One region of the Saccharopolyspora cebuensis genome, then DNA from elsewhere that is predicted to be linked to it. Evidence: riboswitches for the same ligand, from Rfam matches in the RefSeq annotation. Region 1 holds a riboswitch; the other holds the start of a gene.
What was found. Region 1 has a riboswitch for glycine ahead of gcvT (glycine cleavage system aminomethyltransferase GcvT). Riboswitches for the same ligand answer to the same signal wherever they lie in the genome.
Positions count from the first base shown of each region.

Region 2: linked by a shared signal. The riboswitch ahead of gcvH (glycine cleavage system protein GcvH) and the one ahead of gcvT (glycine cleavage system aminomethyltransferase GcvT) in region 1 are both predicted to bind glycine.

Region 1 covers NZ_BAABII010000017.1:91,448-97,417, reverse strand. Annotated here, with positions in the region: partial or broken gene ABD976_RS24190 (PLP-dependent aminotransferase family protein) at 1-361, opposite strand, end outside; gene gcvT (glycine cleavage system aminomethyltransferase GcvT) at 386-1,489, opposite strand; glycine riboswitch at 1,606-1,716, opposite strand; glycine riboswitch at 1,717-1,806, opposite strand; gene ABD976_RS24180 (TetR/AcrR family transcriptional regulator) at 2,358-2,993, opposite strand; gene ABD976_RS24175 (acyl-CoA dehydrogenase family protein) at 3,095-4,273, shown strand; gene ABD976_RS24170 (hypothetical protein) at 4,487-4,639, shown strand; gene ABD976_RS24165 (hypothetical protein) at 4,680-5,630, opposite strand; gene ABD976_RS24160 (WXG100-like domain-containing protein) at 5,627-5,970, opposite strand, start outside.
Region 2 covers NZ_BAABII010000019.1:38,990-63,784, reverse strand. Annotated here, with positions in the region: gene ABD976_RS25525 (alkaline phosphatase family protein) at 1-41, opposite strand, end outside; gene ABD976_RS25520 (acyl-CoA dehydrogenase family protein) at 114-1,256, opposite strand; gene ABD976_RS25515 (CaiB/BaiF CoA transferase family protein) at 1,261-2,376, opposite strand; gene ABD976_RS25510 (MerR family transcriptional regulator) at 2,460-3,176, shown strand; gene ABD976_RS25505 (MFS transporter) at 3,198-4,490, opposite strand; gene ABD976_RS25500 (subtilase-type protease inhibitor) at 4,727-5,146, shown strand; gene ABD976_RS25495 (YidH family protein) at 5,199-5,585, shown strand; gene ABD976_RS25490 (YidH family protein) at 5,587-5,907, shown strand; gene ABD976_RS25485 (arginase family protein) at 5,915-6,736, opposite strand; gene ABD976_RS25480 (OsmC family protein) at 6,930-7,061, opposite strand; gene ABD976_RS25475 (FKBP-type peptidyl-prolyl cis-trans isomerase) at 7,174-7,500, shown strand; gene gcvH (glycine cleavage system protein GcvH) at 7,668-8,036, opposite strand; glycine riboswitch at 8,087-8,181, opposite strand; glycine riboswitch at 8,182-8,286, opposite strand; gene ABD976_RS25465 (PucR family transcriptional regulator) at 8,384-9,922, shown strand; gene ABD976_RS25460 (Acg family FMN-binding oxidoreductase) at 10,134-11,120, shown strand; gene ABD976_RS25455 (DUF6104 family protein) at 11,416-11,592, opposite strand; gene ABD976_RS25450 (SDR family NAD(P)-dependent oxidoreductase) at 11,813-12,487, shown strand; gene ABD976_RS25445 (multifunctional oxoglutarate decarboxylase/oxoglutarate dehydrogenase thiamine pyrophosphate-binding subunit/dihydrolipoyllysine-residue succinyltransferase subunit) at 12,684-16,322, opposite strand; gene ABD976_RS25440 (ABC transporter ATP-binding protein) at 16,831-20,577, opposite strand; gene ABD976_RS25435 (ABC-2 transporter permease) at 20,825-21,670, opposite strand; gene ABD976_RS25430 (ABC transporter ATP-binding protein) at 21,670-22,650, opposite strand; gene ABD976_RS25425 (hypothetical protein) at 22,747-23,343, opposite strand; gene ald (alanine dehydrogenase) at 23,763-24,795, opposite strand, start outside.

The DNA.
Region 1 (5,970 bases):
CCATGATGGTGTCACCCGGCTTGAGCAGCGCGAACATCGCCGCGGCGTTGGCCTGCGCACCCGAGTGCGGCTGCACGTTGGCGTACTCCGCACCGAACAGCGCCTTGACCCGGTCGATGGCCAGCCGCTCGACCACGTCGACGTGCTCGCACCCGCCGTAGTACCGCTTGCCCGGGTAGCCCTCCGCGTACTTGTTCGTCAGGACCGAACCCTGCGCCTCCAGCACCGACCGCGGCGCGAAATTCTCCGAAGCGATCATCTCCAGCGTGCTCTGCTGGCGGTTCAGCTCGGCACCGACCGCCCCCGCCACCTCGGGGTCCACCGCGGCGAGCTGGTCGTTGAACAGGTCAGGTGTCGACATGGTGTTGCCTCCTGTAGTGATCTCTCAGGCGTTGCGGCGGTAGAAGGGGAGCTCGACGACCTCCACCGGCGCGGTCCTGCCCCGGATGTCCACCTGCAGCGCGGTGCCCGGCGCGCTGTGCGCCCGGTCCACGTAGGCCATCGCCACCGGGTGCCCCAGCGTCGGCGACGGCGCACCGCTGGTGACCTCGCCGACCTCGGTGCCCGCGTCGTCGAGGACCCGGTAGCCGTGCCGGGGAGCGCGGCGCTGGTCGGTGGTCAGCCCGACCAGGGTGCGCGCGGTGGGCTGCTCGGCGACCGCGGCCAGCGCCGCCTTGCCGACGAAGTCGCCCGGCTTGTCGAGCTTGACCACGCGGCCCAGGTTGGCGTGGAACGGGGTCAGCTCGGTGGAGAGCTCGTGGCCGTGCAGCGGCATCCCGGCCTCCAGCCGCAGCGTGTCCCGGCAGGACAGCCCGGCGGGCCGCAGCTCGTGCTCGGCGCCCGCCTCGGTCAGCGCCTGCCAGATGGCCGCCGCGTCGCCCGGCGCGGTGAACAGCTCGAAGCCGTCCTCGCCGGTGTAACCGGTGCGGGCCAGCAGCACCGGGTGACCGGCCACCGCGCTCCGGTAGCCGGCGAAGTACTTGACCTCGGTGAGGTCGGTGTCGGTCAGCGGGGCCAGGATCGCGGCGGCGCGGGGGCCCTGCACCGCCAGCAGCGCGTACTCCTCGGAGACGTCGGCGAACTCGGCGTCGAACCCGCCGACGCGCTCGGCGAGCTCGGCGGCGACCACCGCGGCGTTCGCGGCGTTGGCCACCACCAGGTACTCCTGCTCGGTGAGCCGGTAGACGATGAGGTCGTCGAGCACGCCGCCCCGCTCGTCGCAGAGCATCGTGTAGCGGGCGCGGCCCGGTTTGATCCCCGACGCCTTCGCCACCAGCGCGTGGTCCAGGGCCTCGGCGGCCTGCGGGCCGCTGATCCGGAGCTCGCCCATGTGGGTGAGATCGAACAGCCCCGCGGCGGTGCGCACGGCGTGGTGCTCGGCGGTGTCACCGGAGTACCGCAGCGGCATCCGCCAGCCCGCGAACTCGGTGAAGGTGGCGCCGAGCGACTCGTGCACCTCGTGCAGCGGGGTCCGTCGTGGCGACGACATGGCTATGGCTCCTCCTGGTGGGCGCGGGTCGGCGGACGAGGGGCCGGTCAGCCGCGCGAAGCACAACCATATCCGGGGCACCCCGACGTCGACCTGCGCGGGTTCGCGCTGGTCGGGGTCTCCCCGGAGTCATTGGCCTGAGAGTTTCACCGCGGTCCGGCGCCAGGACACCGGGCGGCTTGCACCGTGGGCGAGGAGCGGGGCTCCTGCTTTTCTCCGTGTTCGCCTGCTGTCGCGCGGTGCCGGTGCCTGAGAGTTTCTTGGGGAGATTGCTCCTTCGGCGCCCCGTGACGTGGGGTCTCTCCCGCACGACGTCGTCGGCGCGGTCTTGAGTTGTGGGCCGGTCGGATTCGGACGCTACGGAGGTGCGGGAAGCCAGTCAACACAACGCGAGGGTGATCTCAGGTGGAAGGTGTGGTGGTCCTTGTGCGTGGCGGTGCCAGTGGCGGAACCTCAGCGGCCTTCTCGTCGGGAAGGTGTTGTGGTCCGGTTGCGTGACGGTGCGGGTGGCGGAACCTCAGCGGCCTTCTCGCTCCGGGCGCCCTTCCTCATGTACCAACCACGTACACAGCGTCAGGGCGTCCTCGCGAGAAGACCGCTGAGAACCCGCGGCGGTGCCGGTTGCTCAGGTGGGGCAAGACGTAAGCGGCTTTCGCCGCTTGCCTGACGGCGGTTGGGCGAGCTTGCGGGTTCGGCTGGAAGCGGCTGGCGCCGCTTGCCTGGCGGTGGTGCTTCTTGTGCGCGAGTGCAGGAGCGTTCGCCCGTTCGTGAAGTGAGTGAGGGGCACCCTTGTCCGAGTTACTTGGGCAAGGGTGCCCCTCACTCAGGTCGCAGACGGGTGAACGGGAGCCCGTGGCGGTCGGGTGGCTCAGTCGGGCTTGGTGGTGAGGTCGTGGTGGAGGCGGGTCAGGCTGTCGACCAGGGCGGCGAGTGCGAGCTCGAAGCTGTCCGCGTCGATCTCGGCGGCGTGCTCGCGCAGCAGGTGGGCCCGGTCCAGGTGGGGGAAGCGCTCGTCGTAGACCTCCGCCTCGTCGGGGAAACCGGCCGAGAAGGAGCCCATCGCCGAGCCGACCACCAGGTACTTGGTGGAGGCGCCGATCATCGTCGCGTACCGCTGCGGCCAGCCCGCCGAGGTGAGCCCGCCGTGCACGGCGTCGGCGCGGCGCAGCGCGGTCTCCCGCCGGGCCGGGCCGGAGGCCAGGAACGGGACCAGGTGGGGGTGCGCGATGAGCGCGGCCCGGAACGAGCGCGCCCAGGTGCGCAGCCCGGTCGCCCAGTCCTGCTCGAAGCCGCTGACGTCCACGGCGCGCATCACGCCGTCGGCGATCTCGTGCAGCAGCTCGTCCTTGCCGGGCACGTGGTTGTAGAGCGACGCGGCCTTGACGCCGAGCCGGTCGGCGAGCCGCCGCATGGACAGCGCTTCCAGCCCGAGCTCGTCGATGATCTCCAGACCGGCCAGCCGGATGCGGTCCGGCGACAGCAGGGGATTGCTGGGGCGGGGCACGGTCCCTCCTCCTCGGAACACCCTTGCGGGCCTCGTCGCGGCGGTCCTAGACTCCCATAAAACTAACGCCGTTAGTCACAGGGCGCGGAAAGGAAAGCCCCATGGTCGACTTCTCGCTGTCGGAGACCGAGCGCGACATCCGCGACTGGGTCCGCAACTTCGTCCAGCGCGAGCTGGTGCCGCTGGAGCCGGAGGTGCTGCGCCGGGAGCGCGCCGGCGAGCGCGGCCTCACCAAGGACGAGCAGCGGGAGCTCCAGGACAAGGCCAAGCAGGCGGGCTTCTGGGGGGTGCAGACCCCGGAGGAGTACGGCGGGATGGACCTCTCCGCCGTGATGTCGGCGCTCATCGAGGTCGAGCTGGGCCGCACCTTCGTGCCGTTCCGGTTCGGCGGGTACGCCGACAACATCCTCTACCACGCCAACGAGGAGCAGAAGCGGGAGTACCTGCTGCCCACCATCGAGGGCACCCGCAAGTCCTGCTTCGCGATCACCGAGCCGGGCGCCGGGTCCGACGCCAAGAACCTGCGCACCACCGCGCGCAAGGAAGGCTCGGAGTGGGTCGTCAACGGCGAGAAGACGTTCATCACCGGCGGCATCGACGCCGACTTCGTGATGGTGTTCGCGGTCACCGACCGGGAGAAGGGGGCCGACGGCGGCGTCACCTGCTTCCTCGTCGACCGCGACATGGGCTGGAAGTCCGAGCCGATCGACATCATGGGCCCGTGGGAGCGCCGCCCCGCCGCGCTGGTGTTCGACGAGGTCCGGGTGCCCGAGCGCAACGTGCTCGGCGAGGTCGGGAAGGGCTTCCGGCTGGCGATGCAGTGGATCGGCCGCGGCCGGTACCTGCTGCCCGCGCACGCCCTCGGCGCCTGCGAGCGGCTGCTGGAGATGGGCATGGACTACGCCAAGACCCGCGAGACCTTCGGCGAGCCGATCGCCGAGCGGCAGGCGATCCAGTGGATGGTGGCCGACTCCGCGGTGGAGATCGAGGCGCTGCGCTGGCTGGTGCTGCACGCCGCGTGGCAGGTCGACCAGGGCGGCGACTCCCGGCACGCCCAGTCCATCGCCAAGCTCTACGGCGGCACCCGCGCCGGGGAGATCGTGGACCGGGTGCTCCAGATGCACGGCGGCATGGGCTACACCAAGGAGCTGCCCATCGAGCGCTGGTACCGCGACCTGCGGCTGCTGCGGATCTTCGAGGGCACCGACGAGATCCAGCGCCGCACCATCGCCCGCAACCTCCTCAAGGGCCACGCCTCGGTCTCCGGCGCCCTCGGCTGACCGTCCCGTCCCTGGTCAGGGGGTACCTTCATCCGGCACAGTCGGATGCAGGTGCCCCTCGCTCATTCCCCTTCCGGGTGAAATGGGAGGTGCTGGTGGGGCGGTGGCCGGTGGGCGGTTCGCCGAGATCGTCGGGAGCCGGCCGGGAGTGGGTACCCTGGGGGTGGAGTTGATCGCGGCTCGACCGCGCCCGGCCGGAGCTGAGGAGACGCTATGTCGTTGTTCAAGAAGGTCAGCCAGTTCGCCAGCAGCCCGCAGGGCCGCAAGGCGATGGAGCAGGCGAAGAAGTACGCCTCCGACCCCAAGAACAAGGAGAAGATCGACCAGGTCAAGAACAAGCTGTTCGGCAAGGGCAAGGGCCACTGACCGAGGCTTCCGCGACCCCCGGTCCGCCCGGGGGTCGTTTTCACGCGCCGGGCGCGTAGCGCACCACCGGCACCGGGCCGCTCCCGGCGGGAACGTCCCGCAGCAGCCCGACCACGGCGTCCACGGTGTCGGCCGCCAGGTCGGCGAGCGCCACGTGCGCGGTGGCCCCGGCCGCCCGCGCCGTGCGCAGCGCCGGGACCAGGCCGCGCACCAGGGCCTCGGCGGCGGGCCGGTTCTTCACCCACAGCTGCTCGAAGCCGGTGACCAGCACCGCCTCGCACCCCGATCCCGTCAGGGCCCCCTCCACCGACGCCGCTCCGGGGGTCAGGGCGCCCAGCAGCGCACCCAGGTCCGGACCGCCGCGCGCGTCCAGCACGGCGCTGCGCTCCCGCCCGGTGAAGGCCCCGTGCAGCGACGGCGGGAGGTCCAGGTGCACGGCCACCGGCTCGCCGTCCACCGGCGCGAGCCGCCCCGGGGGCAGGTCGTGCACCACGATCGGCTCCGGCGGACGGCGGTGGAAGGTGATCTGCGGGTCGTAGGGCTCGTCGGGGTCGTCGAACACCTCCACGACGAACTCCCGGTCCGGGAACTCGGCGGCCAGCAACGCCCGCCAGCAGTCGGCGAGGGTGTTCACGAGCGTGGACAGGTCCGCATCGTGCGGCTCCAGGTCATCGTTGCCGAAGAGGTCCTGGAGCGACAGCAGGTTCGAGTGCCGTTCCACGAGGTCGATCCGATCGTCGAACCTCCTGAAGAACGTGTCGATCGCCTGCCGCCGGTCGCCGCTGTCGTCGGCGCTGGATCCCGAGAAGAACATGCCCCCCCGGTGCTCGATGAACTCCGGGCGGAACAGCCACTGGGCGGCGAGCACGAATTCGATCCCGCCGCCCCACCCGAGGAAGCTGAGCGGCGTGAACCCGGGACCGTTCGTCTTGCGCCACGGGTCCAGGAAGCTGGGGAAACGACGGGGCTCGGCACCGTCCTGCTCATTCATCGGTAGTCCGTTTCCTGTTCTTCCGCGTTCCGCACCTCGGATTGTCCGACGTGGACCTCACCGGTCTTGGGGTTCGTGTGCAACGAGAACTCGTGCACGTGCCCGGTCATGCCCCCGTGCGTGCCGACGATGTCGACGCGCTTGATGATAAAGCCGCGTTCGTCGTAGACGGAGTAGCTCGTGATCGCTCCCGTCCCAGGTGGATTCCGCAGGAAGAGGACCTCGTTCGGGTCGGCTTCCTTCGGCAGCTTCCGGCCGCCGCGTCCTCGGCCCGGCTCGGTCCACTCCGAACCGTTGGCGATGAGTTCTCGGGCGTGCGGGAGGGGGCCGTCCCGCCGGT
Region 2 (24,795 bases), on a different contig from region 1:
AGGCCCCGCCCGTCGCGGTCCGGTGCGACGATCCAGTCCAAAGCCGTCTCCCCTCCGGGGCGTGCCTGGCAGCGTACCGGCGGTGCGCGGCGCTGACGAGCAGCTCGCGGCGGCTACAAGCCCATGGTGCGGCCGATGATCTCCTTCATGATCTCGGTGGTGCCGCCGTAGATGGTCTGCACCCGGGCGTCCAGGAACGCCTTGGCGATCGGGTACTCGGACATGTAGCCGTAGCCGCCGTGCAGTTGCAGGCAGCGGTCCACGACGCGCTGGTTCATCTCGCTGACCCACCACTTGGCCATCGCGGCGTGCTCCACGCCGAGCTCGCCGCGCACGTGCTCGCGGATGCAGCGGTCGGTGAACTCGCGGGCCACCTGCACCTCGGTGGCCATCTCGGCGAGCGCGAAGCGGGTGTTCTGGAACTTGCCGATGGGGCGGCCGAACGCGGTGCGGGTGCGGCAGTGCTCGGTGGTCAGCTCCAGCACGGTGGCCGCGGCGGCGGCCGCGGCGACGGCGATGGACAGCCGTTCCTGCGGGAGGTTGCGCATCAGGTGGATGAAGCCCTGGCCCTGCTCGCCGAGCAGGTTGGCGGCCGGGACGCGCACGTCGGTGAAGAACAGCTCGGCGGTGTCCTGCGCCTTCATCCCGATCTTGTCGAGGTTGCGGCCGCGTTCGAAGCCGGGCATGCCGCGTTCGACGACCAGCAGGCTGATCCCCTCGTGCCCGGCGTCCGGGTCGGTGCGGGCCACCACGATCACCAGGTCGGCGAGGATGCCGTTGGTGATGAAGGTCTTCTGCCCGTTGAGCACGAAGTCGTCGCCGTCGCGGACCGCGCTGGTGCGGATGCCCTGGAGGTCGCTGCCCGCGCCGGGTTCGGTCATCGCGATGGCCGTGATCAGCTCGCCGGAGCAGAACCCGGGCAGCCAGCGCTGCTTCTGCTCCTCGGTGGCCAGCGACGTCAGGTAGGGCGCCACGATGTCGTTGTGCAGCGGGGAGCCGAAGCCGGAGATCCCGGCGTGGGCGAGCTCCTCGTCGAAGACGGTGTTGAACCGGAAGTCGTCGATGCCGCCCCCGCCGTAGCGCTCCTCGACGGCGAAGCCGAGCAGCCCTTGCGCGCCCGCGGCCCGCCACGCCTCCCGGCTGACCACGCCGTCGCGCTCCCACTGCTCGACGTGCGGGGCGAGTTCCTTGCCGATGAAGGTCCGCACCGCCTCGCGGAAGGCGTCGTGCTCGGGTTCGAAGATCTCCCTGCGCATGCGGTCACGCTCCCGGGGTCGGATCGAGCAGGTCGGCGGGCACGTCCCAGTCCCGCGCCACCTCGGCGGCGTGGGCGCCGGGCGCGGCGACCGGGCCCGGTGGCGCGTTCGGGGTCCGGCTGAACCGGGGTGCGGCGGCGGGCTGGCGGACCCCGTCGCGCTCGGTGAGGGTGCCGCGGGCCGCCACGTGCGGGTGGTCGGCGGCTTCGGTCATGGACAGCACCGGCGCGACGCACGCGTCGGTGCCCGCGAAGACCTGGGCCCATTCGTCCCGGGTGCGCCGCCTGAACTCGGCGGCGAACCGCTCGCGCAGCGCGGGCCAGTTCGCCGGGTCGTCGCGGTCGGGCACCTCGCCGGTGAGCCCGAGCCCGTCGAGCAGCGCGGCGTAGAACTGCGGTTCCAGCGCGCCGACCGCGACGTGCTCGCCGTCGGCGGTCTCGTAGACGTCGTAGTGGGGCGCCCCGGTGTCGAGCAGGTTGGTGCCGCGCCGGGTGCTCCAGCCGCCCGCGGCCAGGAAGCCGAACAGCATCGACCCGAGGTGCGCGGCGCCGTCGACGATCGCGGCGTCGACGACCTGCCCGCGACCGCTGCCGCGGGCTTCCAGCAGCGCGGCGAGCACCCCGACGGCCAGGTACAGCGCGCCGCCGCCGAAGTCGCCGAGCAGGTTCGCCGGGACCTGCGGCGGCCCGCCTTCGCGGCCGATCGCGTGCAGCATCCCGGTCAGCGCGATGTAGTCCACGTCGTGCCCGGCGGTGCTGGCCAGCGGGCCGTCCTGCCCCCACCCGGTCATCCGCCCGTAGACCAGCGCCGGGTTGTCCCGGGTGCAGTCCCGCGGGCCGACGCCGAGGCGTTCGGCCACCCCGGGCCGCAGCCCTTCGAGCAGGACGTCGGCGCGGGCGGCGAGGGCCCGCACGGCGGCGGCACCGCGCTCCTGCTTGAGGTCCACGACCACCGAGCGCTTGCCCCGGTTGAGCAGGTCGTGGCGGTCGCTGCCCGCGCCGGGCCGGTCGACGCGGACGACGTCGGCGCCCAGGTCGGCGAGCAGCATCGCGCAGAACGGGGCGGGACCGATCCCGGCCAGCTCCACGACCTTGATCCCGGCCAGCGGTCCGCCGCCCATCGCCCACCTCCGGTCCGCACCGATGCGACGCGATCAGTGTTACACCGTTGGTGTCACAGCGGTCAAGGAGTAGCGTGGCGGCCATGCTCCGTACCGCCGACGCCGAGCTGACCATCGACGAACTGGCCCAGCGCGCCGGGATCACCGTGCGCACGGTGCGGTTCTACGCCTCGCGCGGGCTGCTGCCCCCGCCCCGGCTGCGCGGCAGGCTCGGCGTCTACGGCGCCGATCACCTGGCCCGGCTCGACCTCGTCCGGGACCTGCAGGCGCTGGGGTTCACGCTGTCGGCGATCGAGCGGCACCTGGAGCGCATCCCCGCCGACGCCGGTCCCGACGAGCTGGCGCTGCACCGCGCGCTGATCGCGCCGTGGACCGACGAGCACAGCGAGGACCTCGACCGCCACGAGCTCGACCGCCGCTGCGGCAGGCACCTCGACGACGACCGGATCGACCAGCTCGTGGAACTCGGCGTGCTGGCCCGCCTCCCCGACGACGAGCGGCTGCGGCTGCCCAACCCGGCGATGCTCGGCTTCGGCCTGCAGATCCTGGACCTCGGGCTGCCGCTGGACATGCTGGTGCGCGCCAAGGAGATCGTCGACTCCCACACCACCCAGATCGCCACCGAGCTGCGCGAGCTGTTCGTCGCCAACGTGCTGCGCCCCTACGTCGAGGCCGGCCGTCCCGAGCAGGAGCGCGAGCGGGTCCGCGAGGTCACCGACCAGCTCCGGCCGCTGACCATCCAGGTGCTGGTCAACGGTTTCCAGCAGGCCGTGAACGGGGTCATCCGGGACCACGTCTGACCGCACCGGGTCGGTGGCCGGTCACTCCCGGGCCCAGCGCCGCGGATCGCCCGTGATGACCAGGCACACCACGGTGACCAGCGCCCCGCCGACGAGGTAGGCGGCGATCGGCCAGGACGCCCCGCCCGCGACGCCGAGCAGCGCCGTCGCCACGAACGGCGAGAGCCCACCGCCGAGCACCGACCCGCTCTGGTACCCCAGCGACACCCCGGTGTAGCGGACCCGGGTCGGGAACAGCTCCGCGCAGAACGCCGCCATCGGGCCGAACACCGCGGCCGATCCAGCGTAGCCCAGGCACATCGCCAGCACGATCAGCGCCGGTTCGGCGGTGTCGAGCAGGAGGAACATCGGCAGCGCGTAGAGCGCGAGGAAGATCCCGCCGCCGAGCATCACCCGGGTCCGGCCGAGCCGGTCCGACAGGTGCGCGAACAGCAGGATCCCGGCGATCTGCGCGGCCGACCCGCACAGGCTGGCCAGCAACATCAGGTCGCGCGGGGCGCCGAGCGCCTCGGTGCCGTAGGTCAGCAGGAACGTGGTGAGGATGAAGATGAACGTGTTGAAGCCGAGGTTGACCCCGGCGGCGAGCAGGACCTGCCGCCAGGCCCCGGTGAACACCTCGGCCACCGGGGTGCGGGCGCGCTCGCCGCGTTCCCGGATGCGGGCGAACTCCGGGCTCTCGGCCAGCCGCAGCCGCACGTAGAGACCGACCCCGACGAGGACCAGGCTGAGCAGGAACGGGATCCGCCAGCCCCACACCAGGAACTGGTCGCCGGAGACCGCGCCCGCCGCCGCGAACACGCCGGTGGCCAGGAACATCCCGGCCGGTGACCCGAGGAACGTCCACCCGCCGTACCAGCCGTGCCGGTGCGGCGGCGCGTGCTCCACGGCCATCAGCACCGCACCGCCCTGCTCACCGCCGAGGAAGAAGCCCTGCACCAGGCGCAACGCCACCAGCATCAGCGGTGCCCACACCCCGACCTCCTGGTAGGTCGGCAGCACGCCGATCGCCGCGGTGCACGCCCCGGTGACGCTGAGCGTGATCACCAGCATCCGCTTGCGGCCGACGAGGTCGCCGAAGTGGCCGATGACCGCGGCCCCGAGCGGGCGGGCGAAGAACCCGGCGCCGAAGGTGGCGAAGGCCAGCAGCGCACCGACCCACGGATCGCCGGCGGGGAAGAACAGGTGGTTGAACACCACCGCGGCGGCGGTGCCGTAGATCAGGAAGTCGTAGAGCTCGATCGTGTTGCCGACGGCGCTGGCGAACGCCGCCTTCCGCACGGCGGTGCGGTCCGGGGCCAACGGCGTCGTCGCCATCGGTCCTCCCTCCCGTGCCGATGATCACATCCGGCTCCCGGGAAGGTACTCGATGCCCGCTCGCCGGAGAGCGGTTCTTTCGAGCGAAGGCCCGCCGATTTCACGCACGCCCGGTAACCAAAACCGGATCGGGCGTCACACGAAATGGTGTTCTCGCGACATTCCTGCGACGAGGTGGGCGGCCGGGGCGATAGGGAGAGGCGAATCCGCTCACATCGACCTGGAGGAACCACGACATGCCTGCACCACGGCTGATCGGCCGCACGCTGCTCGCCACGGCGGCGCTCGCCGGCGCCGTCGCCGCACCGGCGGCGGCGTCCCCCGAACCGATCAGCGCGCTGCGCCTCGCCGTGCACGGCGAGGCGGTCGGCAGCACCGCGGAGCCCGGCGCGGCATCCCGGACCGCCCTGCTCACCTGCGACCCGGCGGGCGGCACCCACCCCAACGCCGAGGCGGCCTGCACCGACCTGGCCGGGGTGCGGGGCGACCTCACCGCGCTGGCCGAGTCCCGCCCCGCACAGATGTGCCCGCTGATCTACCAGCCGGTGACGGTCACCGCCCAGGGCACCTGGCGCGGCAAGCCGGTCTCGTTCGAGCAGACCTTCTCCAACGACTGCGTCGCGACGTCGAGCACCGGCGAGGTCTTCGCCTTCTGACCGGTTCCGGTGCCGGGCCGAGGCCCGGCACCGGTACGGCTAGCGTGGGGGCATGTCCGACGCACCATCCGGTTCCCGCTGGCCACGGCGGCTCTACGAGTCCGGCGAGGAACCCGACGCCCGCTTCACCCTGGCCAACGAGCGCACCTTCCTGGCGTGGATCCGCACCGCGCTCGCGCTCATGGCCGCCGGGGTCGGCGTCGAAGCGCTCAACGCGGTCAGCCCCGCGCCCGAACCGCTGCGCACCGCCCTGGCCGTGCTGCTGCTGCTCGGCGGGGTGCTGTGCGCCGCCACCGCGTTCACCCGCTGGATGAACACCGAACGCGCGCTGCGCCGGGGCGGCCCGCTGCCCGCGCCCCGGCTCGCCCCGGTGCTGGGCTACGGGCTCGGCGTCATCGGGCTGGCCGCCTGCGTGCTGCTGCTGGTCACCGGGTTCTGACGTGCTCGGACCCTGGGACCCCGGGCTCCAGGTGGAGCGCACCACGCTCGCCTGGCTGCGCACCGCGCTGGCCTTCACCGTCGGGATGCTGGTGTTCCTGCGGTTCATCGTGCACGTCAGCGCCCTCGCCGCCGCCCTCTGCGCGGCAGCGACCCTGCCGCTGGCCGTCGGCGTGGCCGGCTTCGCCTGGCGCAGGCACCTCCGCGTCGACCGCAGCGTGCGCGCCGACCAGCCGCTGCCCGACGGCAGGCTGCCCGCGGCGCTGACCGCGCTGGCCTGCCTGGTCGCGCTCTGCGGCCTGGTCTACGTCGCGCTGTCCTGACCCGCCGCTACGCCAGCCCGGCCGAGCACACCAGCTTCGGCACCAGCCCGGTCAGCAGGTCCTGGTCGCGCGAATCCGTCGGCTGGTACTCGGCGATCGTCAGCCCGGCGACCGCGAACCGGGCGGCCAGCGCCGCGACGGACGACAGCAGCTCGTCGGCCGTCAACCCGCCGGGCACCGGCGTGCCCACCGAGCCGACGATGTCCGGATCCAGCACGTCGAGGTCCACGTGCAGGTGCACCGCCGTGGTCCCCGCCCGCACCGCGTCGCCCACCGCGTCCGGGCGCGCCACCTGCTCCGGCGGCACCACCGCGATCCCGCGCGCGTCGATGCAGTCGATCTCGCCCCGGTCGAGGTCCCGGGTCCCGGCCAGCACGACCTGCGACGGGGCCAGCGGGTTCTCCGGCAGCAACCCGGACGGGCCCTCGCCCAGCAGCGTGCGCAGCACCATGCCGTTGAACGCCCCCGACGGCGAGGACCGCGGCGTGTTCAGATCGGCGTGCGCGTCGAACCACACCACCGCCAAGCCCGCGCCGTAGCGGCGGTGCGCCGCCTCCACCGGCGCGAGGTCCACGCCGCAGTCGCCACCGACGGTGATCAGCGGACCGCCGCCCGCCTGGGCGACCGCCACCCGCGCGGCGGCGAGGTTCGCGGCCAGCACGTCGACGTGGTGCACCCCCTCGCCGGTGACCCCGGTGGCTTCCATCACCGGCACCGCGACCGGCGTGCCGCTGGGCAGCATCGCGGACAGCAGCCCAGCACCCTCGCGCAACCGGCGCGCGGTCGGCGACGCCGACGCCTGCCACTGCGCGAACTCGACGACCGCCACGGGCGTCCTCCCCCTCACCGACTCCGGACATGACTATTGCTCACCGCGCATAGCCATGCAACCACCGGGTGTGACAGCAGGGGAACCTTCCTGTCATGCCTGACGTCCGCGGGGTGGCAGCAGGGGAACTTTCCTCTCACCGGTGACAGGAAGGTTCCCCTGCTGCCACACCCGAAGCGGACGAACCGGACCGTCAGGCGACCTCGAGCCGGATGTCGACGTTGCCGCGCACCGCATTGGAATACGGGCACACCGAATCGGCCTTCTCGACGAGCCGCTGCGCGTGCTCGCGCTCCACACCCAGCACCGAGACGACCAGTGCCACGCCGAGCTGGAACCCGCCGGCACCGTTGTCGCCGATGCCGACCCGTGCCGTGGGCGCGCCGCCCCTGCCGAGGTGTGATCGGATGTGCCGACTGCACCAGAGGAGGTACCGCATGGCCGAGCTGCAGATCGAGGAAGTCACCGCGGGCGACGGCGCCGAGGCGAAGCCGGGCGACACCGTGCACGTCCACTACGTCGGCACGCTGGCCGACGGGAGCAAGTTCGATTCGTCGCGGGATCGCGGCGAGCCGCTGGTGTTCCCGCTCGGCGAAGGGCACGTCATCGAGGGCTGGGACAAGGGCGTCGTCGGCATGCGCGTCGGCGATGTCCGCAAGCTCGTGGTCCCGCCGCACCAGGCCTACGGCGACCGCGGCGTGCCGCCGGTCATCCCGCCCGCCGCGACCCTGCACTTCGAGGTCGAACTGGTCGGGATCGGCTGAGCAGGTGCGAGCAGGGGAACTTTCCTCTCACCCGTGACAGGAAGGTTCCCCTGCTGCCAACCGAGGCCGGACGCGCGCGGCCGCACGAGCGGTGGGAGGAAAGCTCCCCTGCTCGCATCCGTGACAGGAAGGTTCCCCTGCTCGCGCGCGAACAGGCCCGGAACCGGTCAGCCGATGAGTTCGGCGTACTGCTCGGCGGTGAGGACCGGGCCGCTCGCGGTGACGCGCACCTCGAGCAGCCAGCCACTGCCGAAGGGCTCGGCGTTGACCAGCGCGGGATCGTCCACGACGGCGTCGTTGACGGCGACCACCTCACCGGTCACCGGCGCGAACAGGTCGCTGACCGACTTGGTGGACTCCAGTTCACCGCAGGACTGGCCCGATTCGATCGTGTCGCCGACCTCGGGGAGTTGCACGTACACGATGTCGCCGAGGGCCTCGGCCGCGTGCTGGGTGATGCCGATCCGGACCAGCTCGTCGCGGTCCTCGATCCACTCGTGCTCTTCGGTGTAGCTCAGGTTGGCAGGCAGGGTCATCTCGGGAGGCTCCATCGCTTCAGGGGCACGCGGGTGCCCGGGTGTGCTGGGCCTCCCCCTCTGTTTCGGAACCTGAGAGCTTCGCCGCGCGAGCAGCTTGCACCGTGGGTGGGCGTCCTCGTCGACGCGCGCTTTCCAGAGTTGCCTGGCCCGGACGGTCATGGGTGCCTGAGAGTGTGCGGGGAGTCTTGCTCCTTCGGCGCCGTGGTCGCGCTCGGTGAGCGGCCAAGGGCTCTCCCGCCCGGGGTCATCGGCCGATATGCGATTGTCGACGTGCTCAGCAACGATAATCGCGCCTGCCCGGGTGTCAATGCCTCCCGCCCGGTGGGCCGGAGGAAGGGACAGGGGTGCGCGGCGTCCGGGAGCTGCTCGATCGCATGAGCCCGGCCCTGCTGCGCCCGGTGGTCGTTCCGGATCCGACGCGCCGCGTCACCGACGTGGTCATCGCCGAACCGGGTGAACGACCGTCCGCCGGAACGGGGGATCTCGTGCTGGGCGTGGCGGTCACCGATGGTGCCGACGCCGCGGAACTGGTACGCGCGTGCGCTGACCTCGACGCAGCGGCGGTGCTGCTCAAACCACCGCTGGCCGAGCGGCCGGTCGTGGTCGCGGCCGCGGAGCGGGCCGAGATCGCGCTGGTCGAGGTGCGTTCCGGGACCGCGTGGGCCCAACTGGTGTGGCTGGTCCGCGCGGCGCTGGCCGAGGGATCGGACGGCGACCCGCTCAGCGGCGGGCGCGACGACCTGTTCCGGTTGGCCGACGCCGTCGCCGAGGTGGTGGACGCGCCGGTGACCATCGAGGACGCCCGCTCGCAGGTGCTCGCGTACTCCGCGCGGCAGGACATGATCGATCCGGCCCGGGTGTCGACGATCATGGGACGCGGCCAGCCCGCCGACGTGCTCGCGAAATTCCGGGCGCGCGGCACGTTCCGGCAGCTCAGCAAGGGCAGCGCGACGATCTTCGTACCAGCCCAGCAGGACGGCACGCTGCCCCGCCTGGTCGTCGCGCTGCGGGTGGGCGGCGAGTTGCTCGGGTCGATGTGGGCGGTGGTCCCGGACGAGGTCGGCGAGGAACGGGCGGCCGCCTTCGCCGAGACCGCGCCGCTGGTCGCGCTGCAACTGCTGCGCTGGCGGTCCCTCGCCGACACCGAACGGCAGCGCACCGCCGAACAGGTCCGGTTGCTGCTGGAAGGCCGCGCGGGGTGGCGGACCGCGGCGGACGAACTGGCCGTGCGCGACCGGCCGCACCGGGTCGTCGCCATCGACGTCGCCTCCGGCGACGCACCCGCCGAGGCGCACCGGTTGTCGACGTGGGAACGCCTCGACCGCGGCGTCGGACAACGTCCCCTGCTGACCGAGATCGGCACGCTCCTCTACGCGGTGGTCCCCGACGACGACGCCGGATGGCCCGCGCTGCGCGCCGCGCTGCTGGACGACCGGTCGCCCAACCGACCGCTGATCGCAGTCGGCGGCCCGTCCCCGGTGAGCGACCTGGCGGACTCGCGAGCCGAAGCCGAGGAGCTGATCGGGTTGCTGCGCGGCGGGCGGGTCCCGGGCCCGGTCGCGGTGCACGAGCAGGTGTGGCACCGGGTGGTGGTGCATCGCGCCTCCGTCGCCGGACCCGAGATCGGCGCTCTCGGTCCACTGCGACGGCTGCGCGAGCACGATCGCGCACAGGGCACCGACTACCTCAGCACCCTGCACGCCTGGCTACGCCACCCCGGACGGCCGCGCGCGGCGGCCGACGAGCTCCGCGTGCACCCCAACACGTTCCGCTACCGCATGAAGCGCCTGGTCGAGATCGCACCGGTCGACCTCGACGACCCGGACGTCCGCACCGCCCTGCTCATCCAGCTCGCCACCGACCGCTGGGCCCGCGACCGGTAGCCGACCGGCGGCATGGCAGCAGGGGAACCTTCCTGTCACCGGTGAGCGGAAAGTTCCCCTGCTGTCATCTGTGCGAGGAAAGTTCCCCTGCTGCCATCGGTGGGAGGAAGGTTCCCCTGCTGCCACCGTCACCCCGCCGCCGCGATGGCAGGGGCCGGTGGACTGTGCCACGGTGGCGACGAGCGCGAAGGCGGCGACGGGGAAGGCCGTGATGACAGCATTCCGCCCCGCCCTGGGGCTGACCGCCGAGCAGGTGCGCGAGGTGGTCGAGTTGGCCGGCCGAGCGCCCTCGCTGCACAACGTCCAACCGTGGCGCTTCGCGCTGTGCCCCGAGGTGCTGGAGCTGCACGCGGACCCGACGACCCGCCTGCCGCACACCGATCCGGGTGATGCGGAACTGCGGCTGGGGTGCGGTGCGGCGCTGTTCACCCTGCGGGTCGCGCTCGCCCACCACGGGGTCGACGCGGCGGTGGTGCTGCCGCCTCGCCCCGCGGCGGACTCGACGCTGTTGGCGCGGGTGGCCGCGACGTCACGTCCGGACGGTGTTGACGGCCTGTTCCGGTCGATCGAGGCACGCCGCACCAACCGGCGGCCGTTCCGGGCCGATGCGGTGCCGACGAGCGCCCAGCACGCTCTCGCCGGAGCGGTGGAAGCCGAAGGGGCGGTGCTGCACGTGGTGGACCGCGCCGAACGCGCTCGGCTGATCGAACTGGTGCACCGCGCCCACGCCGCGCAGTCCGCCGATCCGGGGTTCCGCGCCGAGCTGGCCCGGTGGACCGGGCGGTCCGGGGAGGAGCGCCGGGGTGTCCCGGTCGAGTCGGCCGGACCGGAGCCGGAACCGCAGGACGAGTGGGTGCTGCGGGATTTCGCGGCGGGCGCGTCGCGACCGAGGGTCCCGGGGAAGGACTTCGAGGACGACCCGCTGATCGTGGTGGTCGCGGTCGGCGGCGTCGACTGGCAGGCGGACGTGCGGGCCGGGCAAGCGGTGCAGCGCATGCTGCTGACCGCGACCGGGCTGGGGCTGAGCGCCTCGTTCCTGTCGCAGGTCGTGGAGGTGCCGGAGACCCGCGACGCGTTGTGCGGACTGCTCGGCGGGACGCTGCGACCGAAGGCGGTGCTGCGGCTGGGCTTCGGCTCTCCCGTGCCGGCCACGCCGCGCCGCGACCCCGCCGAGCTGCTCGTCGAGCCGTCTCCCTGAGCACCTGGTCCACCGCGCTCGCGACGCCTGCTGCCAGCTCCCGGCTGCGGGAACCCTGCACGCGCTGCGACGTACCGGAAGGTGAACCGCGCCGACCCCGCCGACCGTCGCCGACGACGAGCGGCGGGTGACGAGCGCACTGGCGTTCCCGGGAGGCGAGTTCGTCGGCGACACCCCGCACGGCCCGGGAGCGGGTTCATCGCCCGCCACCCGCCCACGGCGTCGAACGAGCGTGGGGAGTCACCGAGCAGCACCCGGCCGGTCCCGTCGCACGCTGCAGCGATGGTCCGGCGGGTCAGTCCTCGTCGCTGTCGTCGCGGGCGAGGAAGGTGGCCAGCCGCTCGGTGGCGTCCTCGAACTCCGGGTTGAGGTCGACGAAGGCGCGCATCCGGTCGGCGACCCAGGACAGCGTGACCTCCTCGTCGCCGCGACGGTCCTCCAGTTCTTCGATGCCGCGGTCGGTGAAGTACACGGATTCCTCCTCATGGGGGCGCACGCATCTGGCGAGCGGGGTTAGTCGGGGATCCGGTCGGGGAACGATCGGCCCCGCCGGTAGGGACAGTGTCCACACCGGTTCGGGACCGATCACCGCGGCCCCCTCGGTCCGGTGTGGAGCGCCACGTCCTCGACGAGCGGCTGGCGGGGTGTTCGGCCACCGTGGTGGACGAGCCACCGATCGGGGAGGGGAACGGATGCCCACCATCGCCATCGTCGGAGCGGGACCTGGGCTCGGGGCCTCGCTCGCCCGCCGGTTCGGCCGCCGCGGGTTCCAGGTCGCCCTGCTCGCCCGCGACGCCGAACGCCTCGACGCCTTGGCCCGCGACCTCGCCGGGGACGGCGTCGAAGCCGAAGGCTTCCCCGCCGACGTGGGCGACCGGCCGTCGCTGATCGACGCGCTGCGCGCGGTCGAACGCCGGTACGGCACCGTCGACGTGCTGGAGTACTCCCCCGCGCCGAGCGGTGCCACCGATCCGCGGCTCGCACCGGTGCACGCGTTGGACGTGACCGTGGCCGACATCCAGCCGCAGGTGGAGCACTACGTCTACGGAGCCGTCACCGCGGCCCGGCAGGTGCTGCCCGGGATGATCGAGCGAGGTAGCGGCACTTTGCTGTTCACCACCGGCGCCTCGTCCACGCTCGTGTTCCCGCCGATGGGCAACGTCGGCATCGCCGGGGCGGCCCTGCGGAACTGGGCGCTCGCGCTCAACGCCTCGCTCGCCGACAAGGGCATCTACGCCGCGCACGTCCCGCTCGCCACGTTCATCGGACAGGGCGGACCGGAGACCTCCGCCGAGACCATCGCGGAGGTCTACTGGGAGCTCTACACCACCCAGGCGGAGCCGGAGCGCCTCTACTCCACGGTGTGAGCGGTGGCAGCAGGGGAACCTTCCTGTCATCCGTGGGAGGAAAGTTCCCCTGCTGTCACCCGCCCGCCAGCACGGCCATCCGTGACAGGAAGGTTCCCCTGCTGCCACCTGTGACAGGAAGGTTCCCCTGCTGCCAGCCGCCGCACGACAACGGGCCGCCGGTTCCGGGGAACCGGCGGCCCGTGGCTGGTGCGGGTCAGGCGAAGGCGGCCTGCACGACCTCCGCCTGCTCGACCTCGTGGACCTTGGCCAGGCCGGTGGCCGGGGCGGCCATCGGCCGCCGCGAGACCCGCTGCAGGCGGCCGAGGAGCTGCGGGAACTGCTCGGGCAGCGCCATGCCGAGGAACGGCCAGGCACCCTGGTTGGCCGGCTCCTCCTGGGCCCACCGGAACTCGGTGGCCTGGGAGTAGCGCTCCAGCACCGCGCCGATCTTGCGGTGGGGCAGCGGGTAGAGCTGCTCCAGCCGCACGATGGCGGTGTCGGTGTGGCCGCCCTTCTCCTTGGCCGCGGCCAGGTCGTAGTAGAGCTTGCCGGAGCAGAACACGACGCGGCGGACCGACGCCGGGTCGGGCTGCGCCGGGTCGTCGATCACCGAGGCGAACTTGCTGTCGGTGAAGTCCTCGACCGAGCTGGTCGCGGCCTTCAGGCGCAGCATCGACTTGGGCGTGAAGACCACCAGCGGGCGGTGGATGCCGTCGAGGTTGTGCCTGCGCAGCAGGTGGAAGTAGTTCGCCGGGGTGGACGGCATGGAGACCGTCATCGACCCCTCGGCGCAGAGCTGCAACCACCGCTCGATGCGCGCCGACGAGTGGTCCGGCCCTTGGCCCTCGTGGCCGTGCGGCAGCAGCAGCACGACGTCGGAGCGCTGGCCCCACTTGGCCTCACCGGAGGAGATGAACTCGTCGATGATGGACTGCGCGCCGTTGAAGAAGTCGCCGAACTGGGCTTCCCACGCCACCAGGGCGTCGGGGTTGGCCACCGAGTAGCCGTACTCGAAGCCCATGGCGGCGAACTCCGACAGCGCCGAGTCGTAGACGAGGAACTTCGCCTGGTCCTCGGAGAGGTTCTGCAGCGGGGTGTAGTCGGTGCCGCTCTTGCGGTCGATGAGCACCGAGTGCCGCTGCCCGAAGGTGCCGCGCCTGCTGTCCTGGCCGGTGAGCCGCACCGGGTGGCCGTCCATGACGATCGAGCCGAAGGCGAGCAGCTCGGCGAAGGCCCAGTCGATGCCGCCCTCGCGCCCCATCTTGGTGCGCCGCTCCAGCACCGGCTTGACCCGGGGGTGCGGGGTGAAGCCCTCCGGCAGGCCGGTCTGCGACTCGGCGATGCGGGTGAGCATCTCCCGGCTGATCGCGGTGGCCAGGCCCTTGGGGATCTGCTGCTCGGATTCGACCGACGGGCTCGGCCCGGCGGGGTGCTTCTCCAGCTCGCGCACCTCGTTGAAGACGTGCTCGAGCTGGGCCGCGTAGTCCTTGAGCGCCTTCTCGGCCTCGTCGACGGTGATGTCGCCGCGGCCGATGAGGGACTCGGTGTAGACCTTGCGGACGCTGCGCATCTTGTCGATGGCGTCGTACATCTGCGGCTGGGTCATCGACGGGTCGTCGCCCTCGTTGTGACCCCGGCGGCGGTAGCACACCATGTCGATCACGACGTCCTTGCCGAACGCCTGCCGGTACTCCACGGCCAGCTTGGCGACCCAGACGCAGGCCTCGGGGTCGTCGCCGTTGACGTGGAACACGGGGGCGCCGATCATCTTCGCCACGTCGGTGCAGTACTTGCTGGAGCGGGAGTGCTCCGGCGCGGTGGTGTAGCCGACCTGGTTGTTGACGATGACGTGCACGGTGCCGCCGGTGCGGTAGCCGCGCAGCAGCGACAGGTTCAGGGTCTCGGCGACCACGCCCTGCCCGGCGAACGCGGCGTCGCCGTGCAGCAGCACCGGCAGCACGGTGAAGCCTTCCTGGCCCTTGTCCAGGATGTCCTGCTTGGCGCGGACGATGCCCTCCAGCACCGGGTCCACGGCCTCCAGGTGCGACGGGTTGGAGGTCAGCGACACCTTGGTCTCACCGTCGCCGAACATCCGGAAGTACTTGCCCTCGGCGCCGAGGTGGTACTTCACGTCGCCGGAGCCGTGCGCCTGGCCCGGGTCGAGGTTGCCCTCGAACTCGCGGAAGATCTGCGAGATCGGCTTGCCGACGATATTGGCCAGCACGTTGAGCCGGCCGCGGTGCGGCATCCCGATGACGACCTCGTCGAGCTCGTGGGCCGCGGAGGTGTCGAGCACCGCGTCCAGCAGCGGGACCACGGTCTCGGCGCCCTCCAGCGAGAAGCGCTTCTGCCCGACGTACTTGGTCTGCAGGAACGTCTCGAACGCCTCGGCCGCGTTGAGCTTGGACAGGATGTACTTCTGCTCGGAGGGCTCCGGCTTGGTGTGCGGCTTCTCGACCCGCTGCTGGAGCCATTCGCGCTCGTCGGGTTCGAGGATGTGCATGTACTCCACGCCGACGGTGCGGCAGTAGGAGTCGCGCAGCACGCCGAGCACGTCGCGCAGCTTGAGGTGCTCCTTGCCCGCGAACCCGCCGACGGCGAACTCCCGGTCCAGGTCCCACAGGGTGAGGCTGTGCGACAGGACGTCGAGGTCCTCGTGCTTGCGCTGCCGGTAGTTCAGCGGGTCGATGTCGGCCATCAGGTGACCGCGGGTGCGGTAGGCGTCGATGAGCTCCAGCACCCGGGCGGTCTTGTCGACGGCGCCCTCGGGGATGTCCTTGGCCCAGCGGATCGGCTCGTACGGGATGCGCAGCGACGCGAAGATGTCGTCGAAGAACCCGTCCTCGCCGAGCAGCAGCTCGTGCATCCGGCGCAGGAAGTCACCGGACTCGGCGCCTTGGATCACCCGGTGGTCGTAGGTGGAGGTCAGCGTGACGATCTTGCTGATCCCCATGTCGACCAGCGCCTTCTCGCTGGCGCCCTGGAACTCGGCCGGGTAGTCCATGGCGCCGACGCCGATGATCGCGCTCTGCCCGGCGGTCAGCCGCGGCACCGAGTGGTTGGTGCCCGACGGGCCGGGGTTGGTCAGCGAGAGGGTGGTGCCGGCGAAGTCGTCGGCGGTGAGCGCGCCGCTGCGGGCCTTGCGGATGATGTCCTCGTAGGCCTGCCAGAACTGGTAGAAGCTCATGTCCTCGCAGCCCTTGATGGAGGCGACCACGAGGTTGCGCGACCCGTCCTTGCCCGGCATGTCGATGGCCAGGCCCAGGTTGACGTGCTCGGGGGTGACCACGGCCGGCTTGCCCTTGGCGTCCGTGCCGTAGTGGCGGTTCATGTTCGGGAAGTCGCGCACCGCCCGGACCAGCGCGTAGCCGATCAGGTGGGTGAAGGAGACCTTCCCGCCCTTGTTCCGCTTGAGGTGGTTGTTGACGACGATGCGGTTGTCGAACAGCAGCTTGGCCGGGACCGCGCGCACGCTGGTGGCGGTCGGCACGGTCAGCGACTGGTCCATGTTCTTGGCGATGGCCGCGGCGGGTCCGCGCAGCGTCTTGACCTCGGCGCCCTCGGACGGCTTCACCGGGGCGGCCTTGGCCGCCTGCTGCGGTGAGGGCTTGGCCGCCGGGGCGTTCGGGGATGTCGGCACCTGGCCGTTGGTGGCACCGGTGCGTGGTGCGGCCGCGGTCGCGGTCCCGGTGGACCCGGCGCTCGACGATGCGGTGCCCGACGCGGTCGCCCCCCGGGTCGCTGCGGCGCCGGCCGCGGTGTTCTCGGTTGCCTGGCCCGGCTTGTAGTCGGCGAAGAATTCGTGCCACGCCGAGTCTACGGCGGAAGGATCTTGGAGGTACCGCTCGTACATCTCCTCGATCAACCACTCGTTGGGGCCGAACTGTGACGCAGGGCTGCTGGACACGGCTCGCGTTCGCCTCGATCCATCTGCTCGTGATTTACAGACACACTCGAGTACCAGGCTAGCGGTCCGACGGGCGCGGCCAGCACGAGTGGTCCACCCCCGGCTACTCGGCCCGACCACAGGATCGATCAGGAAAGCCGAGGTGGGACCGGTTCTCCCCCGTTCGGCTCACGCGGACGCCGGGTGCTCGCCCCTACGATCGCCCGCCCACCGCCGCCAGGTACTCCCCGTGGATTGTCGCCCGCCACCGGTAAGACGTTTCCGCCGCACCGGACATTCCCGCACGGCGGACGCCGGCGTCCGGGTCGTGCACGCCGAACGCGGAGGGTGACCGGTCGGCGACGCGCCGAGTTCCACCGCGGACGTCCGCACCCCGGGACGGGGGCCGCGCTGAATCGTTCACGAGCACGATCAAGTGGCTCCACCGGCTCCGAAACCCGCAGAGTTCCGTTGCTCACACCCGCTGCCCGTGCTCGGCGCGGGACGCGTCCGAGGCCCGCCACAGGCGCGCGTAGCGGCCGTCGGCGGCGAGCAGCGCGGCGTGGTCGCCCTGCTCGACGACCTCGCCGCCGTCCACCACGAGGATGCGGTCGGCCCGCGCCGCGGTGCCCAGCCGGTGCGCCACCACGAACGTCGTGCGGTGCGCGGCGAGCCGGTCGCTGGCGTCGAGCACCAGCGATTCGGTCGCCGGGTCCAGCGCGGCGGTCGCCTCGTCGAGCAGCAGCACGTCGGGGTCGACGAGCTCGGCGCGGGCCAGCGCGACGAGCTGCCGCTGCCCCGCGGACAGGCCGCGCCCGCCTTCGCCGACCTCCTGCCGGAAGCCCCGGGGCAGCATCGCGATCCCCGGCAGCGCCCCCACCGCCCGCGCGGCGGCCTCGATCTCGGCGGGACCGCTGCCGGGCCGCCCGTACCCGATGTTGTCCGCGACGTCACCGCTGAACAGGTGGCCTTCCTGCGGGACGACGGCCAGCCGCCGGTGGAACGCGGTGGGGTCCCAGCCGCGCACGTCGGTGCCGTCGACCAGCAGCGCGCCCTCGGTGACGTCGTAGAACCGGGCGATGAGCTTGATCAGCGTGGACTTGCCCGCACCGGTCGCCCCGACCAGCGCCACCGTCTCCCCCGGTTCGATCCGCAGCGACACCCCGCGCACGGCGCTGCGCTCGGTGCCCGGGTAGCGGAAGGTGACCTCGTCCAGCTCCACCGCACCGGCGAAGCGCTCCGGCACCGCGACCGGGTCGGCCGGGGCGGGCACCGAGGTGGGGGTGCGCAGCAGGTCGGCGATCCGGCGCAGCCCGACCCGCGCCTGCAGGTAGCTGTCGAACACGCCGGACAGCTGTTGCACCGGCGAGAAGAACATGCCCAGGTACAGCAGGAACGCCACCAGCACGCCCGGGGTCAGCCCGCCGGTGGCGACCCGCGCCGCGCCGACGCCCAGCACCACGGCCTGCGCGATCTCGGACAGCAGCGCCACGAACGGGAAGTACGTCGCGATGTAGCGCTGGGCGCGCAGCCGGGAGCGCCGGTAGGCGTCGCTGCGCCGGGCGAACTGGTCGGCGGCGTAGTCCTCCCGCCGGTGCGCCTGGGCGACCCGCAGCCCGGAGACGTTCTCCTGCATGTCGGCGTTGACCGTGCTGACCCGCTCGCGCGCCTCCGCGTAGGCCCGCGAGGACACCCGGCGGAAGACCACCGTCGCCACCAGCAGCACCGGCAGCACCGACATCGCCACCAGTGCCAGCGACAGGTCGGTGACCAGCAGCGCGACCGCGATCCCGACCAGCGTCAGGGCGCTGACCACGAACGTCGCCAAGCCGGTCTGCAGGAACGTCGACAGGGCGTCGACGTCGGTGGTCATCCGGGTCATGATCCGCCCGGCCTGCTCCCGCTCGTAGTAGTCCAGGCCGAGCCGCTGCAGGTGCGCGTAGCTGCGCAGCCGCAGCCGGTAGAGCAGCGTCTCCCCGGTGCGCGCCGCGACCACCGTCTGGAACCGCACGAACAGCCACCCGGCGACGACCACCAGCGCGCCGACCGCGGTCATCTGCCACAGCACCGAGACGTCACCGGTGCCGACCCCGCCGTCGATGCCGTGGCGGACCAGCGACGGCAGCGCCACCGTGGTCGCCGCGTCGCCCGCGACCAGCAGCACCGTCAGCACCAGGCCCCAGCGCAGCGCGCGCAGCATCCGGGACAGCCGGAAGTGCGGGTCCGGGGCGGTCTGGTCGGTGGTCGACGCGGGCGGCTCGTCGCGGGCGGGCGGCAACCGGCGCACGCCCTCCAGCAGCTCCGCGGTCGGCGGCACCGCGAGCCCGTCGGCGCCCCGCGAGACCGCCGCCGCGCCCCCGCCCGGTTCCCCGCCCGTTTCCTCGGCCGGTTCCGGCCACAGCTCCGGGGTGATGCCGTCCGGGCCCGGGATCGCGGTGCGCTCGGCGGTCGCGGTGTCCAGCGACTCCCCCGGCCCGGCCAGCAGGCCGCGGAACAGCGCGCAGCGCTCGCGCAGCTCCGCCTCGGTGCCGACGTCGACGATCCGGCCCTCGTCGAGCACCGCGATCCGGTCGGCCAGCGCCAAGGTGGAGCGCCGGTGCGCGATGAGCAGCGTGGTGCGCTGCGCCGTCACCGAGCGCAGGGTGTCGTGGATCGCCGCCTCGGTCGTCGGGTCCACCGCCGACGTGGCGTCGTCGAGCACCAGCACCCGCGGGTGGGACAGCAGCGCCCGGGCCAGCGCCACCCGCTGCCGCTGCCCGCCGGACAGCGTCATGCCCCGCTCGCCCACCACCGTGTCGTAGCCGGCGGCGAGCTCGCTGATGAACCCGTGCGCCTCGGCGGCCTCGGCGGCGGCGATCACCTCCGCCTCGGAGGCGTCCGGCCGCCCGTAGGCGATGTTGCCGCGGATCGTGTCGGAGAACAGGAACGCCTCCTCGAACACCACGCCGACGGCGCCGCGCAGCGAGTCCAGCCGCACCTGCCGGACGTCGTGCGCCGGCTCCCCCGCCGCCCCGAGGGTGATCGACCCGGCGTGCACGTCGTAGAAGCGCGGCAGCAGCAGCGACACCGTCGACTTGCCCGAGCCGGCCGGTCCGACCACCGCCACCGTCTCACCGGGCCGGACCCGCAGCGACACGTCCCGCAGCACCGGCTGGTCGTGGGTGTAGCCGAAGTCGACGCCGTCCAGCCGCACCTCCAGCGGGGCGTCCGGCAGCGACACGGCGTCCGGCGCGTCGCGGACGTCCGGCCGGGAATCGATCAGCTCGTGGATCCGCTCGACGCCCGCCCGCGCGAGCTGCGCCTGGATCACCACGCTGGACAGCATCCGCGCCGGTCCGCCCAGCATCGACACGTAGCCCGCGAAGGCCACGAACGTGCCCAGGCTCACCTGGTCCTGCAGCACCATCCAGCCGCCGAGGCCCAGCACGCCCACCTGGCCCGCCGACGGCAGGGCGGCCAGGCTGGCGGTCGGCAGCGCGGTCAGCCGCGCGGCCCGCAGCCGCGCGCCGAACAGGGTGCGCGCGCGCCGCTCCAGGCGGGACACCTCGCGCTCCTCCTGCCCGAAGCCCTTCACCACCCGGACGCCGGAGACCGTCTCCTCCACCTGCTGCGCGATGTCGGCGGCCCGCTGCTGCGCGGCCCACGTCGCCGGGAACAGGCGCTTCTTGCTGCGCGCCGTCACCACCGCGATCAGCGGCGCCACCACCAGCGCCACCACCGTCAGCGCCGGGGACAGCCACAGCATCGCCGCCAGCGCGATCACCGCCAGCACCAGCGTGCCCGCCGCCAGCGGCACCATCGACAGCAGCGCGTGCACCAGTTGCAGATCGCTGATCGAGCGGGACACCACCTGGCCGGTGCGCAGCGCGTCCTGCTTGCCGCCGTCCAGCCGCTGCACCGACCCGAACACCGCGCGCCGCAGGTCGTGCTGCACGTCCAGGGCCAGCCGCCCCGCCGTGTACCGGCGCACGAACGCGGCCCCGAACCGGAACACCCCCAGGGCCAGCAGCGCGGCGACCACCCACCCGAGGCGATCCGAGCCGCCCGCGACGGCGTCGTCCACCGCGACCTTCGTCAGCAGCGGGACCGCCGCCTCCAGCCCCACCGCCGTCACCGAGGCGCCCAGCGCCAGCGCGAGCGCCACCGGATGCCGACGGCACGCGGCGAAGAGGCGACGGATCCAGCCGCCGCGGTGCTGGCGGGGATCACCGGAGTCGCTCACCCCGCCAGCCTATGCCGAGCCCCCGACGTCGCAGCCCGGCCCGGGCGGGCGTCGCCCGCCCACCACCCGCAGGTGCGAGCAGGGGAACCTTCCTGTCACAGGTGGCAGCAGGGGAACCTTCCTGTCACCCGTGACAACAGGGGAACCTTCCCGTCACCCATGACAACAGAGGAACCTTCCTGTCACGCATGACAGCAGGGGAACCTTCCTGTCACCCGTGGGAGGAAGGTTCCCCTGCTGCCAGACCTCAGGTGACGTCGCGCCGACGGCTGAGCAGCCAGCCGCCGGCGGCGATGGCGGCGGTGTAGCCCATGAACGTGAGCAGGCTCGCCCACCACGGGTTGCCGTAGCTGCCCCCGGCGAAGAAGTGCAGCAGCTCGAACACCTCCGCCGGGACGTAGGGCTCGTCGGCCCCGGCGACGGCGCTGATGAAGATCGGGACGGCGAGGTTGCCGACGATGCCGCTGCCCGCCGCGACCGGCAGGTACGCGTCGACGCCGGTGCCCGACCCGATCAGGAACGCCGACACGATGAACTCGAAGGCGAACCGGTAGAGGACGAGCGAGAGGATCGCGGCGACGGAGTTCGCGACCAGCGCACCGAACCCGACCCCGAGCAGCGTCCACAGCACCATCGACAGCAGCCCGGCCGCGCCGACGGTGAACCAGTCGGCGGGGTTGCCGAACCCGTCGAGCCCGGCGCCGACGAGTCCGCCGAGGCTGGCGAACACCACGTTGGCGATCCCGTAGAGCAGGCCCATGGCGGTGTAGACGATGAGCTTCGCCCCGAGCACGGCGCCGCGCGGGTTCCCGGTGAGGTAGCTGGTGGTGATGCTCTTGTTCCAGTACTCGCCGGAAACGGCCAGCGCCCCGAACAGCGCGGCGAAGATGGTGCTGAAGTTCGTCGACATCGACACCGTGAGCAGCCCGATGGGCAACGTGGCGCCCAGCATCGACTCCAGCTCGTTGATGGTGCCGACCGCGGTGCCGAGCCATCCCGCGCCGAAGCTGAGCACCACGACGGGGATCAGCAGCCCCCACCACAGGTTGATCGTGAAGATCTTCCGGATCTCGGCCTTGACCAGCCCGCGCATCAGTAGCCCCCTCCGGGGCCGCCGAAGCCGGCACCGCCGGGCGGGCCCCACTGACCCGGCTGCTGGATCTGCGCTCCGCCGTACTGGCCCTGGGTGAGCTGGAAGAACAGTTGCTCCAGGTCGACGCGCTCCTCCTGCATCCCGTACAGGGCGACACCGGCCTGCAGCGCGAGGTCGGCCACCCGGGGGGCGTCGGCTCCGGTCACCGCGAGCCGACCGTCCGGCAGGTGCTCGACCGTCAAGGACTCCTGGTGCAGCGCGGCGACCAGGGCGTTCGGGTCACCGGCCTGGACGAGGACGCGGGCGCGCTGGGCGGCGCGCAACTCGTCGAGGTGACCGTTGTAGACGCACTCCCCGCGGCTGACGATCACCACGTGGTCGACGGTGTGCTCCATCTCGCGCAGCAGGTGGCTGGAGACCAGCACCGTCCGCCCGTTCGCGGCGAAGGCCTTGAGGAAGTTGCGCAGCCACGCGATGCCTTCGGGGTCGAGCCCGTTGACCGGCTCGTCGAGCACCAGCACCTGCGGGTCGCCGAGCAGTGCGGTCGCCAGCGACAGCCGCTGCCGCATCCCCAGCGAGAACGTCCCGGCCTTGCGCTGGGCGGCGCTGGCCAGGCCGACGAGTTCCAGCACCCGGTCGGCCTGCGCGTCCGGCACGTTCATCGCGGCCGCGTAGCTGCGCAGGTGGTTGCGGGCGGTGCGCCCCGGGTGGAAGCTCTGGGCCTCCAGCACCGCACCGACGATGGTTCCGGGATTGGCGAGCCGTTCGAACGGCACCCCGTTGATCGTCGCGGTCCCCGCCGTCGGTGTCACCAGCCCCAGGATCATCCGCAGCGTCGTGGTCTTGCCCGAGCCGTTGGGGCCGAGGAACCCGGTCACCGTCCCCGGGTGCACGGCGAAGTCCAGGTTCCGCACCGCGTGGACGGGGCCGAAATCCTTGCTCAGACCCTGCACCAGGATCCGGCCGCTGCCATCGTGCACACGCTCCTCCATCGTCGCGGTCGGTCGTGGCCTCGGCCCCATCCTGCCCGACGCCGCTCAGCGACTCGTGCGGAGTGGACGTTTTCGCGGCGACGTTCAGGGCGGCCACCGGATGTCCCGGTCGACCACCGAGGCCCGGTGGATCTTCTCGTGCGCGGTTTCCAGGTGCCCGCCGACCGGAGTGGGGTTCGGCGGCGGCGTCGTCAGCTCCGGCCTGGTGAACTCCTCGGTGTCCCAGTCGCTCGGGCCGCGACCGCCCTCGGTGACGATGGTGGCCTGCACCTCGGGCAGCACCGGGTCGACCACCGCGGTCGGCTCGACCGCGCGGCGCAACCGCAGGGCGCGGCGGTGCGGGACCGCGGAGTGCTCGACGACGAGCTGCCGGTGCGCGGTCGACCACACCCGGCACGGCCACGGCCGGGCCCGCACGAGGCAGTTCCGGCACCGGCCGTCGGAATCCGGGCGGTGGTCCCGCAGCAGTGCCCGCATGCTCTCCGCGAGCCGCGGCAGCTCGGCCCGCGCCACCGGGAGCAGCATCTCGACCGCACCATCGGTGGCCACCCGGTCGAGGTCATCCAATCGGTCCAGGACCGCCTTGCGCAGCGTCCCGTGCTCCACATCGCCTCCCCGCTCGTCGCAGCCGCCGTTCGCCGGAACGACGGGGAGCCCGATCGGGTCAGCGATCGACTCCAACGGGTGACATCGGCACGGTGAATCCAGGCCTGCACGGGTGACGCCTGATGCTCACCCTATCGAGTGCTTATCGATTCGGGTCCGGACCGACCGGCGGAAGAGCAGGTCCGAAACGTCGGCAGAGGAAGGAAGCTGCCGTACACTGAAAGTGGCGGCCTGCTCCCGGTAACCCCCAGGCCGGTTGAGCGGGCCGCCCCCTAGAGGTGAACGTTTCCTCACGCACCGTCGCCCTTCCACCGCACCGCAGTGCGCCCCCGCATCCGCGCAGGATGCGACGAGCCGAGCACCGCTGCGGAGAAGGCCATGACCCTCGGTGTTTCCTCAGCAGCTGCGAGCAGGGGAACCTTCCTGTCACAGGTGACAGCAGGGGAACCTTCCTCTCACCTGTGGGAGGAAAGTTCCCCTGCTGTCATCCCTGCTCAGCCGAGCACGGCGGCCAGCGAGGTGCTGGAGAGGCTGTGCGCCTCGGCTACCGCCTGGTTGACGAGGTCGCCGCCGTGGGCGTTGAGCCCGAGGGCCAGCGCGGCGTCCTCGCGGGCGGCCTGCCGCCAGCCCTGCTCGGCGATCCGCAGCACGTACGGGAGGGTGACGTTGGTCAGCGCGTGCGTGGAGGTGTTGGGCACCGCCCCCGGCATGTTCGCCACGCAGTAGAAGACCGACTGGTGGACCCGGTAGGTCGGTGCGTCGTGCGTGGTCGGACGCGAATCGGCGAAGCACCCGCCCTGGTCGATCGCGATGTCCACCAGCACGCTGCCGGGCTTCATCGTGGAGACGAGCTCGTTGGACACCAGCGTCGGGGCCTTGGCGCCCGGGATGAGCACGGCACCGACGACGAGATCGGCCGCCCGGACCGACTTCTCGACGGAGTACCGGTTGGACGTCACCGTCCGGATGCGTCCGGCGAAGTCGCGGTCGATGTCGCGGAGCTTGTCGACGTTGGTGTCCAGCAGTTCGACATCGGCACCGAGCCCGAGCGCGACGCGGGCGGCGTTGAGCCCGGCGACCCCGCCACCGATCACGACGACCCGCGCGGGGTGGACACCGGGGACGCCGCCGGGCAGCACCCCGCGACCACCCTCGGGCGTCATCAGCGAATACGCTCCGACCTGGGGAGCGAGTCGGCCCGCGACCTCGCTCATCGGGGCCAGCAGCGGAAGCGCGCCCGCGGCGTTCTGCACCGTCTCGTAGGCGATGCCGGTCGTCCCGGACGCCAGCAGCGCCTCCGTCAGCTCCGCCGAAGCCGCCAGGTGCAGGTAGGTGAACAGCACCTGGTCCCGGCGCATCCGCGGGTATTCCTCGGCGATCGGTTCCTTCACCTTGAGGACCACGTCGCCTTGCGACCACACCTCGTCGGCATCCGGTAGGACCGTGGCCCCCGCCCCGAGGTAGTCCTCGTCCGGGATGGCCGACCCGGCACCGGCGCCCGCCTCGAGGAAGACCTCGTGCCCGCGC